3 regions of the Hydrotalea lipotrueae genome follow, and region 3 is predicted to be linked to each of the others. Evidence: riboswitches for the same ligand, from Rfam matches in the RefSeq annotation. Region 3 holds a riboswitch; each other region holds the start of a gene.

Region 1 (5,377 bases), on a different contig from region 3:
GCTGAACTCGCAGAAAAATGCAGAAAAATTATTTGATAAAAAATAGTGATGTCATTTTTGAATTTGTCTATCATTAATTGTAGATTCATCAAAATAAATGAAAGAAATTTTGCCTACATAATTATTTGTGTGCTGTTGGCCTAATAGGAACCAACAATCAACTTAAGTTTACTATCATCTTTATTGCAGCATGGGCGTATCAATTGATTGATAGCTTTTTCTTATCTACCTACTCTTAATTAAATTTTTGTGCAGATGATTTGTTCATTACTTTGCATGCTTCAAAAAAAACAATGCATACTTAATTTAAATAATTAATAAAATTAATACATTTAAAAGATGAACGAATCAATAGCGCATATAAAAAAGGCAATAGAGCCTTACAGACAACAAATCATGCAGCATAAAGTATATGCAGCCATTAGGAATACGGATGACCTGAAGGTTTTTATGCAATATCATGTTTTTGCTGTTTGGGACTTCATGTCATTATTAAAGACATTACAAAATAATTTAACCTGTACTGCCATCCCCTGGTTTCCCAAAGGTGCTGCTGATACAAGATACCTTATCAATGAAATAGTAGTGGGGGAAGAGTCTGATATGGATAGTTTTGGCCATAGAAAAAGTCATTTTGAACTTTATTTGGATGCCATGCAGCAATGTGGCGCCGATACTAAGCCAATGGAAACATTTATCCGCGTGTTAAAAAATACCGGTAATATGGTTACTGCATTTGCAGCAGCTGAGGTGCCGTCAGCAGCACGTGAATTTGTTGACTTTACATTTGAAATCATTAACAGCCAAAAAGATTATTTGCAATCAGCCATCTTTACATTTGGGCGCGAAGATTTAATTCCGGGGATGTTTGTTTCAATGGTTAATGATATACATAAAAACTTTCCACAAAGTATCTCAATTTTCAAATATTATCTGGAAAAGCACATTGAAGTTGACGGCAACCACCATAGCCAGCTTGCCCTGCAAATGACAACAAACTTATGTGGTACTGATGAACAACGTTGGAAAGAAGCAGAACAGGCAATTATTACCTCTTTACAAAAGCGTATAAGCCTGTGGGATGGTGTTTATAAACAAATAATAGCACCAACAACAACTGCCAGCTTAAACGTTGTAAAAGCAGAATAATGGTGCAGGTAAGCTGAAATGCTTCAGACATAAATAATAAATAATGGTTTGCTATCGTGATAACCGTTAATATTACCAACCATTCATTTTTAAAGGTATTGATTTCGGAATGAATGTTATATTCAATTGCTGTTAAAAGGATAAAACCCTAAATAAAAGTTTTGTGTTATATAGTCACAATAGTAGGAACAATAATACTAAAGTTGACAAAAAAAACAAAAGAAAGGCTAATCGATAACACATGTATGGCTTGATTTGATTTAGGGTAAAATTGCAGAGATGAAATTTTAATAGAAAGTTATAATATATTTGTATTCAAATAGTTCTTTACTACATTTCTTCATCAAACGGAAAAGGTTTTACTTAACGTAAATTAATAGGGAATTGTGTGCAAATCACAAACTGTCCCGCAACTGTAAGTAACGTTAAATTTTTACCCTTGTGTATCCACTGTTTTGCCTTGAGCGAGATGGGAAGGACGGTAAAAATGTTACAAGTCAGGAGACCTGCCTTTACCGTGTTGACAATGCTTTCGTGGAATGAAGCAGACAGTCAGAATTGATGTGCCCATTATTTTGCAGGATTATTGACTCTTGCAGGATTCATTGTGTGCATACCATTTCTTTCACTTCTTCTACAAAACATTATGAGGTTTAGCAAAAGAGCTTTAAACTGATTTCATCATTTTAAAAGCATCAAAAAATGCAAACACACAACTTAGGCTACCCGAGGATAGGCAGCCAACGTGAACTCAAAAAAGCTTCCGAGCAATATTGGTCGGGCAAAATTCCTGTACAGCAATTACTGCAAACAGGTAAAACCATTCGCCAGCAAAACTGGCAATTACAAAAAGAATTAGGTATTGACCTGATACCTTGCAATGACTTTTCTTTTTACGACCATGTATTGGATATCAGCTTAATGGTTGGAGCAATTCCGGAAAGGTATCATTCATTGATGGAAACAAAACAATTGCCAGACATTGATTTGCTTTTTGCAATGGCAAGAGGGTACCAAAAAGATGGCTATGATGTTACTGCCATGGAAATGACTAAGTGGTTCGATACCAACTACCATTACATTGTTCCTGAATTTACTGCCACTCAAAAATTTACTTTATATTCAAATAAAGTGTTAAATGAGTTTTTAGAAGCAAAAGCAAATGGTATTCAGGCAAAGCCTGTACTACTGGGGCCAGTATCTTACTTACTTTTGGGTAAGGAAAAAGAAGAAGGCTTTCACAGGCTTGAACTCATCGAAAGACTGTTGCCTGTTTATTTGGAAATATTGAAAAAATTAGATGATGCTAATGCCCACTATATCCAATTTGATGAACCTTGTTTAGCACTTGACTTGAGCCAATCAGAACAACAAATTATTGTAAAAACATATCAGAAAATAAAGAATAAATTACCCGGCCTTCATATAATTTTAACAAGCTATTTTGAATGTTATGGGCAAAATCTACAAACCGTATTAAGCCTTCCTGTGCAAACAATACATCTTGATTTGGTACGCTGCCCATCACAGTTAGACGATATCTTAGCAACTGATTTTGTGAAAACAAAAACCAATCTTTCATTAGGCTTAGTGGATGGCAGAAACATTTGGAAAAATGATTTTCAGCAGTCGCTTGCATTAATTGATAAAGCAGTTAAAATAATTGGAGTAGAAAGGATTTGGATTGCTCCTTCTTGTTCATTAATCCATTCACCTTGCGATCTGGAATTAGAAACAAACAATAAAACATTAAAACCTGAAATTAAACAGTGGCTTGCCTTTGCAAAACAAAAAATTGACGAAGTGGTAACGCTGAAACAATTGGCAAATAAGGAACATCAGGCAGATGCAATTTTAAAATTGCAGGAAAATATGGAGGCACATCAAAGTAGGAAAATATCAACTCTTATTCACAATCAGAGCGTAAAACAACGTGTTGCTGCTATTACTGAAAAAGATACACAGCGCTTCAATGATTTTTCTTTGAGAAAAATTAAGCAACGTAAAGCCTTGCAATTACCCATGTTCCCCACTACTACTATCGGTTCATTTCCACAAACTGCCGAGGTAAGAAGTTGGAGGACTAAGCTTAAAAAAGGCGAAATTACACAAGAGCAATACGATGATTTAGTTGCAAAAGAAATATCAGAGGCCATCCGTTGGCAGGAAGCAATGGGTATTGATGTATTGGTGCATGGAGAATTTGAACGCAATGATATGGTGGAATACTTTGGTGAACGATTAAACGGATTTGCATTTACCCAAGACGGCTGGGTACAAAGCTATGGCAGCCGTTGTGTAAAGCCACCAATTATTTATGGCGATGTAAGCCGCCCTGCACCAATGACATTGCGGTGGACTTCTTACGCTCAATCGTTAACCCAAAAATGTGTTAAAGGAATGCTTACAGGCCCTGTTACTATTTTGCAATGGAGTTTTGTTCGTAATGATCAACCACGCAGTGAAACCTGTAAACAGATTGCTTTTGCCATCCGTGATGAAGTAATGGATATGGAAAAAGCAGGTATAAAAATTATACAGATAGATGAACCAGCCATTCGTGAAGGGTTACCATTACGAAAAGAAAATTGGCAGGAATATTTACAATGGGCTGTTGGAGCATTCCGAATATCGGCAAGTGGTGTACATGATGAAACACAAATTCATACACATATGTGCTATTCTGAATTTAACGACATCATTCAAAATATTGCCGACATGGATGCCGATGTGATTACAATTGAATGCAGTCGTTCACAAATGGAATTGCTGGATGCTTTTGCCGATTTTAAATATCCCAACGAAATTGGTCCCGGTGTTTATGACATTCATTCGCCAAGGGTTCCTTCTAAAGCAGAAATGATAGCATTAATGGAAAAAGCAAAAGCGTTTATACCTGCTGAAAAACTATGGGTAAATCCTGATTGCGGTCTGAAAACAAGGCATTGGGATGAAACAAAAAAAGCATTGGTAGAAATGGTAAATGCTGCAAAAGAGTTGCGATTATCTGTCCATCAACCTAAAAATTGATAATTTGATAATTAGGTAATTGCATACTGTAATTACCTAATTATAACTTATTAAATAATTAAATATTATTTATCATAGTCAATTGATACTGCTATTTGTTTATATGATTGTATGAGTTGTTTTAAATTTTTCGCTTTTTGTGCAGTACACTAACATGCATCAATCAAAAGCATTAATGTGCTGTGGCTATACCTGTGCCTATTTTTATGCAACTTATGGCCACACTAACACAATGCCCATCAATATAGGTATTACAGAAAAGGCAGCATACAGACACAGTAACGCTATGGCCGATACAGTAAGGGAAGGATTGTTGAAATTGTAAATGTAGTCATTTTACATCCTGCTTCACCTATAGAAAAATATAGGTGCAAACTGCCTGTATATAGGATAGGTGTATACAACTAATTAAATTTTCTTCTCGATAAGTTAAAACCCAGTCTAACTAAGAATCCACTTAATACAACATTTGAATTATTATAAATACTTGTAAAACCCCTTTGATATGATATATCTATATTAATCATAAAAAGATATAAACATACACCACCTACAAACCCAACATACGATGAATTTAGTTGGTTATTGTTTAAAACATATTCGTTGCCATTTTGATTGTGAAAAGCTTTAGCGAGAAAATTAATGGATGGCCCGGCATACAAAAATATTGCATCAGAAAATGGAACTCCGCCTGGACTATACCCACCCGGATTGACCGTAGTGTTGCTTACAATATTATCTCCATATGAATGACTGTAAATATAGGTTTGTGTAGTAGATGAGGGTGCTATATAGCGGGCACTTGTAACTTTATTTTTAAAGGAAATACAATATTCAAATAATACCGGAGCAGATATATAGTTTAGTGTGAAAGATTCTAAACTATTGCCCGACTGCGCATTATTTGCTGTAAAATAATCCCATACTAATTTTGTTTTTAGCCCAAAATCCGGACCAGAGCTTTTGTATTTTCTATGTAACCATTCTATATATAGATCGCCAGTATATGCTATTTGTGTTTTTAAATCACCCGTTAATACAGGATTATCTGTTGCTTTTAAAGAAGAAATTCCTGTTCCGCCCCACCATGCTCCAATATCCAAGCCGGAATTAAACATCCATTTTTTATTTGTTTGTCCATTAATAAAAGTGACTGATAAACAAAATATAAATACAAGCATCTTTTTCATAAATTCAA
Region 2 (5,377 bases), on a different contig from region 3:
CTTAATCAATGTGCCTATTAAAACAATTACTGCAAATGCAAGATAAGTGTATATCCATCCTTTGTACAGCAACCCGTTACCGTAACCTGCATAAATGGTATGCATCATTATCACATCACTAAAAAAAAGAGCACCTAAAGGAAATGCATATTTTTTCCAGGGCTGATTGAAATAAGTACCACCAAATAGCCCCATGGCACCAATGGGCGTAAAATTGGCCAAAGGCGATAGGGTACTGCCGGCATTCCAAATACGCAAAGCAGCGGCTAATAAAATAAACAACAATACAATTGCTGTTGCCGGATTGAATTTTTGAATAGACATAACGATTGTTTTAATTTAAAAGTTAAAATAAGCCCCTGTCATCATATTAAAGCGTTTGCTGTTATAGCCTACAATATCAAAATATTGTTGGTCGGTAATATTGTTGAGCGAAGTAAACAGGCGAATTTGTTTGTTAACCCGGTAGCTGATAAAACAGTCAACAGTATAATAAGCGGGCTGTAAATCAGGTCCAATATCATAAGGCCCTTTTAAACGAGTACCTACGTATTTAAAGGCCGGTGCAATGGTAAAGCCTTTTACGGGCGAAAGGGTAAGTACACTGTTCATCACAAAATTAGGACGTCGGAACAGGTTGTTTACACTAACACCATTTTGAATGCCATGCCCGTCAATATAGGTAAGATTATTACTCCAGGTGCCAATTGTACCAATTTGTGTATTGCTTTCTACTTCAAAGCCATAGTCGTGTTGTTGGTCGCGATTGATGTAGTAGCTGTTGTAATTGGCATCGGTATAAAAAATAATCAGGTTTTTGGTATCTCTTTTAAATGCAGCAAGGCGCAGGCTCATTTTTTTATCTGTGCTTTGGGTTTGGAGTCCAATTTCATAAGTAGTACTGCTTTCAGGTTTTAAATTTTTGTTGCCATAAGCGCTATACAATTGATACAACGAAGGAATATTATAGCCTGATGAAATGTTAATAAATAACTTGGTATTTTCATCAATTACAAATGAGGGATTAAGGGTATAAGTTGCATTGTTACCATAAATGGAATGGTGGTTAACGCGGCCACCGGCTTCAAAATTAAACCCATGAATATTCAGCAACAGCAAAGAGGCATACGCCGAAAGCTGGTTAACATTGGCGCTGTCTTGTCCCAGTTCAGAAGTGTAGGGTCCGTAAGGTCCGGTACTAAAATAGCTTTGGCTGGTGTTTTGATGTTGGTACTGAATACCCGAAACCAGGCGAATATGTTTTTGGAAACGGATACTGCCAAAGGTTTCTAACGTAGTGGTATTGCCGTTATATTGCTGGTTCGAATAATTGTAATAAGGGCTCGAAACATAAGTGCTGTCGTTTACATAATGGCGGTTGGTTTGCTGGTAACTTCCCTGTAAAATCCAGTTTACTTTTTTGTGTTGAAAATCTAATGCCAGTCCACCCAAATTATTTTTATTGTTAAGGGTATAATCTTTTTCATCGGTAAAAGCACCGGCAGGTAAATCGGTTTGGTAATGGCTAAAATTGCCAAACGCTTTTGCTGTTAATGAAGGCGAAAAATGGTAACGGGTTTCAGCCATTACGCTGCTTTGCTCAAAACCATCTTTTTTAAAGTTCTGCTTACCCGTACTATCATAAGCAGCAGGGAAACCGGCGCTTTTAATGTAGTTGTACTGCACCAAATAATCCCATTTTTTAAGCGAGCCGCTAATGCCGGCACCACTATTGAAAGTGTTATAAGTGCCATAAGATGCGTTGGCATTCAGGGCCATTTTCTTTTTGGCTTCTTTTTTTAGAAAAATTTGAATAACACCTGCAACGGCATTGCTGCCCCATAAAGTACTTTGTCCGCCTTTCAGAATTTCAATACGTTCTACCTGGTCTAAAGGAATATTATTCAGGTCGAATGAATTGTTGATTTGTGAGGGGTCGTACACCGGCACTCCGTCAATCACAATTAACATATTGCCTCCAGAAGCACCACGGAAGTACAAATCTAAATTAGTACCCAATGCATTGTTGCTGCCATTAATAAAAAAACCTGCCTGTGTATTCAACAATGCAGCTAAACTGCTGCCTGCATGGTTTTGAATGGTTTTTTGATCAATTACGGTTACAATTTTACCCGTTTCTGATTCTTTAATAGGTGTTTTAGAAGCGGTTACTACCACCTCGTTTAACTGGCGGGTGGCCATAGAGTCTTGTTGTGCAAAAGCTGCATAGCCCAAAGCTATGGATGTAAGAAGGAGCGTTAATTTTTTGCTCATTGTTGATTGTTTTTAAAATGAAACAATGAGCTTTCAGGAAAACAAAAAAACGGAGAAATATAATCGACTGCTGCAGACAGTCTTTTACATTCCATGCTTTTCACCCGAAAGCCGTGAATGACAAACTCATTTTTCAATGAGGCTGTATCTGGCAGGTCTTCTGGCTTGGGGCTTTAGCACCTTCCCATTCCGTTTTAGGAACAGTGGTTGTTATCGCTTTCTCTTTTACTGAGGCCCTTACAGCTACGGGGATAGCACCGGAATTACACCGGTTTCCCTTTTAATCCTTCTATCACAATGCATACCGTTGAAAGAATGGCTTGCAATGCAATAAAAAGAACCAAATACAAGGCAAAAATAGTAATTGCTTTGAATTGTACATTTTTTATTTAATTTCATTTTTTCACCGAATGATTCACCATGGGAAAAGGAAGATTGGAAGCTTTTAGCGATGGCGTAATAGCCATAATTATTACCATAATGGTGTTAGAGTTTAAAGTGCCACATACTGCTACATTTAGTGCATTACAAGCAATATGGCCGGTATTGCTAAGTTATATTTGAGTTTTATTTATATTGGAATTTACTGGAGTAACCACCACCATTTATTTAATGCAAAGTGTTGCGCTTGTAAACGGTAAAATATTATTGAAAATTTGTATTTGTTTTTTTGGTTGTCATTGGTACCATTTGTGTCGGGATGGATGGTGAAATCATTTTGAAAGTTTACCGGTGGTATTGTATGGCTTTGTGTTATTAATGAATGCCATTGCTTACTTTATTTTGGTTCGTACGTTAATTGCATTGCATGGAAAAGAGGCTGCTTTAGCTGCAGTCATAAACAATGATGTTAAGGGAAAAGTTTCAGTTTATATTTATATTATTGCCATTGCAGTTGGATTTTGGAATGCCTGGGTGGCTTTGTTTTTATATGGGGTAGTAGCTGTTATTTGGATTGTGCCGGACAGGCGTATTGAAAAAAGAATCATCTCAACTTCTAAACCAATATATTGAGCTGTTTTTTGAACAGATATGTGCCATTGCTTATTGCCGGAAAATGATGCTTTATGTTCAATTCATGGGTCGGTTTTTAGGGTGGTATCTATCCTGCTATTTATGCATGGATAGAAAGTGGCCTATAGAATGAACAGCTTTTTCTGTGTTTCATTGATTTCTTTACTATATTGAGTGCCATACTTTAGCAACATGCAGGGAAAACAACAACTGAATTTGTTTAGCTTTACCATGATTGTAGTAGGGCTGGTAATTGGAATGGGTATTTTCAGAACCGCCGCTACTTCTGCCAAGGATGCCATTACGCCATCTGTTTATTTTACTGCATGGATATTGGGTGGATTGATAGCTTTTTGTGGTGCTTTAACATATGCGGAAATAGGTAGCCGTTACCCGGTTACCGGCGGGTATTATAAAATATTTTCAGTAGCCTATCATCCTAGTATTGCCTTTGCCATTAACTGTATCATTTTAATCAGCAATGCTGCATCACTAAGTGGCGTTGCATTAATAGGAAGTGGTTATATTACAAAATTGTTTCCCGGTCATCAGTGGACGGATATTGATAAAGCCATTATCAGTGCCGGGGCTATTTTAGTGTTTTATGGTATTAATTTAATGGGTTTGCGTATGAGTGCAAAGGCTCAAAATATTTTAATGCTAATTAAAATAGGAATGATAGTGGTACTCATTGCGGCCTTGTTTTTTCCATATCATCAGGCAGTAGCAACAGCAAGTGTTATGGCTGATAGCACTCCACATATGAGCTGGATTCAAAGTTTAGGGATTAGTCTCATAGCTGTATCGTTTACTTATGGAGGCTATCAGCAAACCATCAATTTTGGTAATGAAATCAACAAGCCGGCCCAAAATATGCCCCGTGGTATTTTTATGGGCATTACCATCATTATTGTATTGTACTTATTGGTAAACCTGAGTTATTATCGGGTTATCGGTTTTCATCAGATGAAAAATGAAACAGAAATTGCTTATGTGTTAATTCAAAATGTATTTGGCATTCGAGGTGCTGAAATTTTTTCATTCTTTTTGTTTGTGGGTGTTCTTTCTTATGTAAATGCCTTATTGCTTAGCAATCCAAGAGTCATGTATGCAATGAGTGATGAAGGTTCATTGCCTAAAGCATTTGCTGTTCAAAATAATAAAAATCAGGTGTTAACTGTTTCTTTAACGGTATTTGCTGCAATGTGTATTGTAATTTTATTCTTTGCCCAAACCTTTGAAAGAATTTTAAATTTCACTATTTTTTTAGATTCGTTTGGTATGGTGGGTTCCAGTGCTACCATTTTTATTTTAAGAAGAAAAACAAAACACTTAGATGGCACCGGAATATATAAAATGAAATTATATCCATTACTGCCGCTTATTTTTATTGCTGCCTATGTGTTTGTTTGTATCAGCATTATTATTCACAGTCCTGATACAGCGCTGGTTGGTATTTTGGTATTGGCTGGATTTATTGCATTGTATTTTCTGTTTCATAAAAAACAACAAAACCGAAAAGAAACCATTATTTAAATATTTATTGAATTGCTATGGAAGATACTTATTCTTTATCATACATTTTAAATGAGCTGGGCGAAGATAATGAGGCCTACTTCAGGGCGGTGGCTCCACCCATTGTGCAAACTTCTAATTTTTCCTTTAAAACGGTGGCGGATTTGCGTGAAGCTTTTGCTGATGAATACAATACCTGGCTCTATAGCCGTGGGTTAAATCCCACAGTTAAAATGCTGACACAAAAACTAGCTGCATTAGATGGTGCGGAAGATTGTTTGGTGTTTAACAGTGGTGCTGCAGCTATTTTTGCAGCAGTGCTGGCCAATGTAAAATCAGGTAGTCATATTGTAAGTGTAGCAGGTGTGTATACCTGGGCAAGAAAAATGTTTGAAGAAATTTTACCCCGTTTTGGTGTTACGCATTCCTATATTGATGGAACAGCTATTGTAAATTGGGAAAATGCACTACAGCCCAATACCACATTGTTTTATTTAGAATCGCCCAATAGCTGGACGTATGAACTGCAGGACATTCGTGCTGTTGCAGCATTGGCAAAACGGCACAACATTGT
Region 3 (5,377 bases):
GGTTTTTTAAAAAGTATCCATTTGCTGATTTTATGAGCCGCAACTAATACATCCTTCCTGCATGGTGCAAACAGCGCCTTCTGTTATGGTGGCTGTTACATCGGTTTCGGCTGCAGCTTCTGCCACTGGTATTACCGGTTGTGCAGTAATTTCTGCCTGTTTCTCTACAGTAAACTGAACAGCCTGTGTGGCTGCCTGTGACCGCAGATAATACATGCCTGTTTTAAGGCCTTTTTTCCATGCATAAAAATGCATAGAAGTAAGTTTGGATGAGTTGGGAGCATCTACAAACAAATTCAATGATTGCGATTGGCAGATAAATGCACCTCTGTCGGCAGCCATATCAATAATATTTCTTTGTTTAATTTCCCAAACTGTTTTGTACAATTCTTTAATATCTGCGGGTATTTCTGCTATGTTTTGAATAGAACCATTGGCCGCAATAATCTTCGTTTTCATGGTGTTATTCCACAAACCCAATTGAATTAAATCTTTCAGTAAATGTTTGTTTACTATGATGTATTCACCGCTTAATACCCTTCTGGTATAAATATTAGAAGTGTAGGGTTCAAAACATTCATTATTGCCGAGTATTTGCGAGGTAGAGGCTGTGGGCATGGGTGCAACCAGTAATGAATTGCGAACGCCATATTGTTTTACTTCCTGCCTCAGTGCTTCCCAGTTCCAACGGTTAGAAGGGGTTGCATCCCACATATCGAACTGGAAAATACCTTTTGATAAGGGTGAGCCGGCAAATGTTTCATAAGCACCTTCCTGAATGGCCAGGTCTTTACTGGCTGTCATGGCAGCAAAATAAATAGTTTCAAAAATTTCTTTATTTAACATTTTAGCTAAGTCACTTTCAAAAGGCAGGCGTAATAAAATAAACACATCTGCCAACCCCTGTACACCTAAACCAATGGGGCGGTGTTTTAGGTTTGAATTTCTGGCTTCTTCTACCGGATAATAATTATGATCAATGATGCGGTTTAAATTAATGGTAGCGGTATAAGTAACCTCATATAATTTTTCGTGATTAAAACTGCCGTTTTCTACAAAGCGTGGCAATGCCAGCGAAGCCAGATTACATACCGCCACTTCTTCAGGCGACGTGTACTCCATAATTTCAGTACATAGGTTACTGCTTTTAATGGTGCCTAAGTTTTGTTGATTGCTTTTGCGGTTGGCAGCATCTTTATACAACATATAAGGTGTGCCGGTTTCTATTTGCGATTCCATTATTTTAAACCAAAGCTCTTGTGCTTTAATGGTTTTGCGGGCCCTGCCTTCTGCTTCATACTGTGTGTACAATTTTTCAAAAGCTTCGCCCCAGCAGTCGCTTAAGCCGGGTGCTTCATTAGGGCAAAATAAACTCCATTCTTCGTTGGCTTCTACTCGTTTCATAAACAAATCGGGAATCCATAGTGCATAAAATAAATCTCTTGCCCGCAATTCTTCTTTGCCGTGATTTTTTTTCAGGTCTAAAAATTCAAATACATCGGCATGCCAGGGTTCTAAATACACTGCAAAGGCGCCTTTTCTTTTACCGCCTCCTTGGTCTACATATCGTGCTGTATCATTAAATACCCGCAGCATAGGCACAATGCCATTGCTGGTGCCATTGGTGCCGCCAATATAACTGCCCGTAGCACGTATATTATGAATGGCTAATCCAATACCACCCGCACTTTGCGATATTTTTGCGGTTTGTTTTAATGTATCATAAATGCCATCAATACTATCTTCTTTCATGGTTAACAAAAAGCAGGAGCTCATTTGTGGTTTGGGTGTGCCTGCATTAAACAGGGTAGGTGTAGCATGGGTAAACCAGCGCTCACTCATTAAATGATAGGTTTTAATGGCGCTTTCTACATCTTTTTTATGAATACCAATGGCTACCCGCATATACATGTGTTGCGGCCGTTCTACAATTTTGCCATTGATTTTAAGCAGGTATGATTTTTCTAATGTTTTAAATCCAAAATAATCAAAGGCAAAATCGCGGTCATAAATAATGGTACTGTCTAATAATTCTGCGTTGGTTTCAATTACTTCCATTACATCATCTGCTATTAATGGCATTTTTTTTCCGGAATGTGTATCAGTGTAATTGTATAAAAGCCGCATGGTTGCAGAAAAACTTTTGATGGTGTTTTTGTGTAGATTGCTTACGGCAATACGTGAAGCCAGAATAGCATAGTCGGGGTGCGTAATGGTGAGCGATGCGGCGGTTTCGGCAGCTAAATTATCTAATTCTGCAGTGTGTACGCCATCGTAAATACCCTCAATGGTTTTTTTGGCTACATCAATCACATTCACCATTGGGCTAAGGCTGTAGGATAATTTTTGTATTCGTGCGGTTACTTTATCAAATTTTACGGTTTCTTTTCTTCCGTCTCTTTTTATTACGTGCATGGTCAAACTATTTTAATTGAAATTATTTTATTGGGATATTGAATTACTTTAAAAATCCTCATCCAATGAAAAAGATTGTGATACATTGTTGGTACTCATTACACCGGCTTTTTGATAGTCGCCCACTCTTTTTTCAAAGAAATTGGTTTTGCCTTGTAGCGAAATCATTTCCATAAAGTCGAATGGATTGGTGGCATTGTACACCTTTGGGTAGCCCAGTTCAACCAACCAGCGGTCGGCCACAAATTCAATGTATTGTTGCATTAATTTGGCATTCATACCAATTAAATCTACCGGTAGTGCTTCCGTAATAAATTCTTTTTCAATGGTCACTGCATCAGTAATAATGCTTTTTACCTGTGCTTCCGATAATTTGTTTTGCAGCATTTTATACAACAGGCATGCAAATTCGCAGTGCAAACCTTCATCACGTGAAATCAATTCGTTACTGAAAGTTAATCCGGGCATCAAACCTCGTTTCTTGAGCCAGAAAATAGAGCAGAAGCTGCCACTGAAAAAAATGCCTTCTACGGCTGCAAACGCAACCAGTCTTTCTGCAAAATTGCCATTGGTTATCCAGCGCAAAGCCCATTCTGCTTTTTTCTTTACGGCAGGCACAGTATCTATGGCATGAAATAATCTGTTTTTTTCTTCGGGATTTTTAATGTAAGTATCTATTAACAACGCATAGGTTTCTGAGTGAATGTTTTCCATCATAATCTGAAAGCCATAAAAACAGCGTGCTTCCGGCAGTTGAACTTCGCTCATAAAATTAACCGCTAAATTTTCATTGACAATTCCATCGCTGGCTGCAAAAAAGGCGAGGATATGTGAAATAAAATGGCGTTCGCCGTTATTCAGGTTTTCCCAATCTTTTAAATCTGAGCTCAAATCAATCTCTTCTGCGGTCCAGAAACTGGCTTCATGTTGTTTGTATTTTTCCCAAATAGCCGGATAGTTAATGGGCAGAATTACAAAGCGATCTTTGTTTTCTTTCAATAAAATTTCATCACTGCTCATAGTATTACAATTTTTTTGTTTTATGAATATTCGGTGCTGAAGTGGTTGTTATATAAACCGGAATAAGTGGTTGCCGGCCTATACTGAACTAACCTGCTTTTCGCCCGAAAGCATTGCTATGTGTTGGTTTAAGGCAGGTCTTCTGACTTCCCATGATTTGGCTACCTTCCCATTTCTTTTGAAACAGTGGTGTGTTTTGCCAAAACATTTGAAAATGGGTAACAGCTACGGGGATAGTTCAGGACTTACACCTGATTCCCTATTCATTCCATGTGAAGGAAACCCTAAACCGAGCAGCAAAATAGTTAAGCTTGGGTTTAAATGGCAAAATTGTTATTAACCCCATGTTGAAAACATATTTCTCTTCAAACAAAAAAAACTGCACTAATCTTTTTTGTTCAATCCACCTCATACAAAGGAATGATTTTTTTTAACGAATACAATTTGTGGAAGGCCTGTGAAAAATTTTTGGATTCAATACTTTGGAGATATTGGGTTTTCAGATAAAATATATCGAAAAATAATGGAATTAGGATGGGATTTTAATTTGAAGTGAAGCTGCCGCCGGTTTTAGTTCATCCTCAGAAAGTGTGTTGGTTTCTATGTTAATGAGTAATCTATCGTTTGCTAAAAAAATTAATTCGTATTTATTGTTGTTTTTTTGATATGTTTCCATGTCTTTTTGCCCCATAAAATCAATTGATTTGGTGTAGCCGTCTTCTGATTCGGATTGAATATTCATTTTTGTAAGATGATTCAGCGAATAAATACCTGCTCCGGCATCGCCTGCACAATCAAATAGCGTTAATTTAATTTTTTGGCTGCCATCTTCGTTTTTATAAGTAGCATCTGCGGTTGAAAAGCCCATCATGTGGGTTGCCTCAAAACTGCTTCTTTTTAAGTTGAGCAATTGTTCGGGTAATAAAGCATTGTGCTGACTGGTAGTTAGTGGAGGTAGTTTTTTAATTCATTTACTTTTTGCCCCATTGCCTTTTACCGGCGGCATCTGAAAGGCCGGCCATTCAGGTCAACATCAACTTTTGTTGTATCGTCATCGCTGGTAATGGGGGTTTTGTGTTTGTTTTGCAGGCAGTTGAAAATGCAATCAATACAATTACAAGCAGCAATATTCTTTTCATAAAAAAGTTGATGTTCCATGCATCAAAATTGGTGCATTGCATAGCCTATTCATCCACGCAGTAATAAATTACAACTTCTGGGCTACTAATCGCAACACATCGGCACTGCCTGAATGAAATTTTCCTTCTGAAAGGATTACTTCTTTTTGGCCACAACTGATAATATGTAATAATTGAAAATCGGCACAGAGTGTGGGTGCATCGTATAATAAATTAGGATCGGTTGGTCCTCCACTTTTATGATGTATTTGTTCTTTGCTGAAAGATTCTACCACTAAGTAACCACCGGGTTTTATGGAGGCTACTACATTGGCGTGAAACTTTTTTCGGAGGGGTTCGGGTAAATGCACATAAATGAGTGCTACCGCATCATATTGTTTTTCCGGAACATAATCATTGATATCTTTTACTTCATAATGAATAGTGACACCCAATGATGCTGCACGTTGCAGTGCTTTTTCTTTTGCTACTGCACTGTAATCAAATGTATCAACGGTACACCCTTGCTGTGCAGCATAAATGGCATTGCGCCCTTCGCCTTCGGCGGGTAATAATATTGTGCCCGGTTTGTTGTTATCAATAAATGTTTTGAAAAACTGGTTTGGTTCTAATCCATACACTGAGTCATTTTCTGCATACCGTTGGTCCCAAAAATTTGTCATCATTTTATTCTTTTTTCAATATCACCCATTAACAATAAAAATAGCGGGCACAATTATTACAATATAACCCGGGTTCTCACTTTTCTTTATTTTTCTTCACTTGCAATAGGCAGTAATTCTTCTTCAATTACCTGTTTAAAT

Evidence for each region. A riboswitch is a leader RNA that binds a small molecule or an ion and turns the genes downstream of it on or off. The one in region 3 is predicted to bind cobalamin.
Region 1: it holds a riboswitch for cobalamin, as region 3 does, so the genes downstream of both, metE (5-methyltetrahydropteroyltriglutamate--homocysteine S-methyltransferase) here and JK139_RS15000 (ribonucleoside-diphosphate reductase small subunit) in region 3, are expected to answer to the same signal.
Region 2: it holds a riboswitch for cobalamin, as region 3 does, so the genes downstream of both, JK139_RS11045 (TonB-dependent receptor plug domain-containing protein) here and JK139_RS15000 (ribonucleoside-diphosphate reductase small subunit) in region 3, are expected to answer to the same signal.

Annotation. Positions count from the first base shown of each region.
Region 1 covers NZ_JAESDL010000033.1:7,412-12,788, forward strand. The annotation lists gene JK139_RS14300 (DUF3050 domain-containing protein) at 340-1,149, shown strand; cobalamin riboswitch at 1,487-1,677, shown strand; gene metE (5-methyltetrahydropteroyltriglutamate--homocysteine S-methyltransferase) at 1,852-4,179, shown strand; gene JK139_RS14310 (hypothetical protein) at 4,319-4,504, shown strand; gene JK139_RS14315 (hypothetical protein) at 4,584-5,369, opposite strand.
Region 2 covers NZ_JAESDL010000018.1:29,695-35,071, forward strand. The annotation lists gene JK139_RS11040 (DUF6580 family putative transport protein) at 1-324, opposite strand, end outside; gene JK139_RS11045 (TonB-dependent receptor plug domain-containing protein) at 340-2,274, opposite strand; cobalamin riboswitch at 2,408-2,598, opposite strand; partial or broken gene JK139_RS15895 (TMEM175 family protein) at 2,755-2,915, shown strand; gene JK139_RS15550 (hypothetical protein) at 3,007-3,288, shown strand; gene JK139_RS11055 (APC family permease) at 3,481-4,824, shown strand; gene JK139_RS11060 (trans-sulfuration enzyme family protein) at 4,842-5,377, shown strand, end outside.
Region 3 covers NZ_JAESDL010000044.1:970-6,346, reverse strand. The annotation lists gene JK139_RS15005 (ribonucleoside-diphosphate reductase subunit alpha) at 31-2,415, opposite strand; gene JK139_RS15000 (ribonucleoside-diphosphate reductase small subunit) at 2,464-3,435, opposite strand; cobalamin riboswitch at 3,551-3,737, opposite strand; gene JK139_RS14995 (hypothetical protein) at 3,965-4,306, opposite strand; gene JK139_RS14990 (hypothetical protein) at 4,429-4,593, opposite strand; gene JK139_RS14985 (class I SAM-dependent methyltransferase) at 4,643-5,239, opposite strand; gene trxA (thioredoxin) at 5,323-5,377, opposite strand, start outside.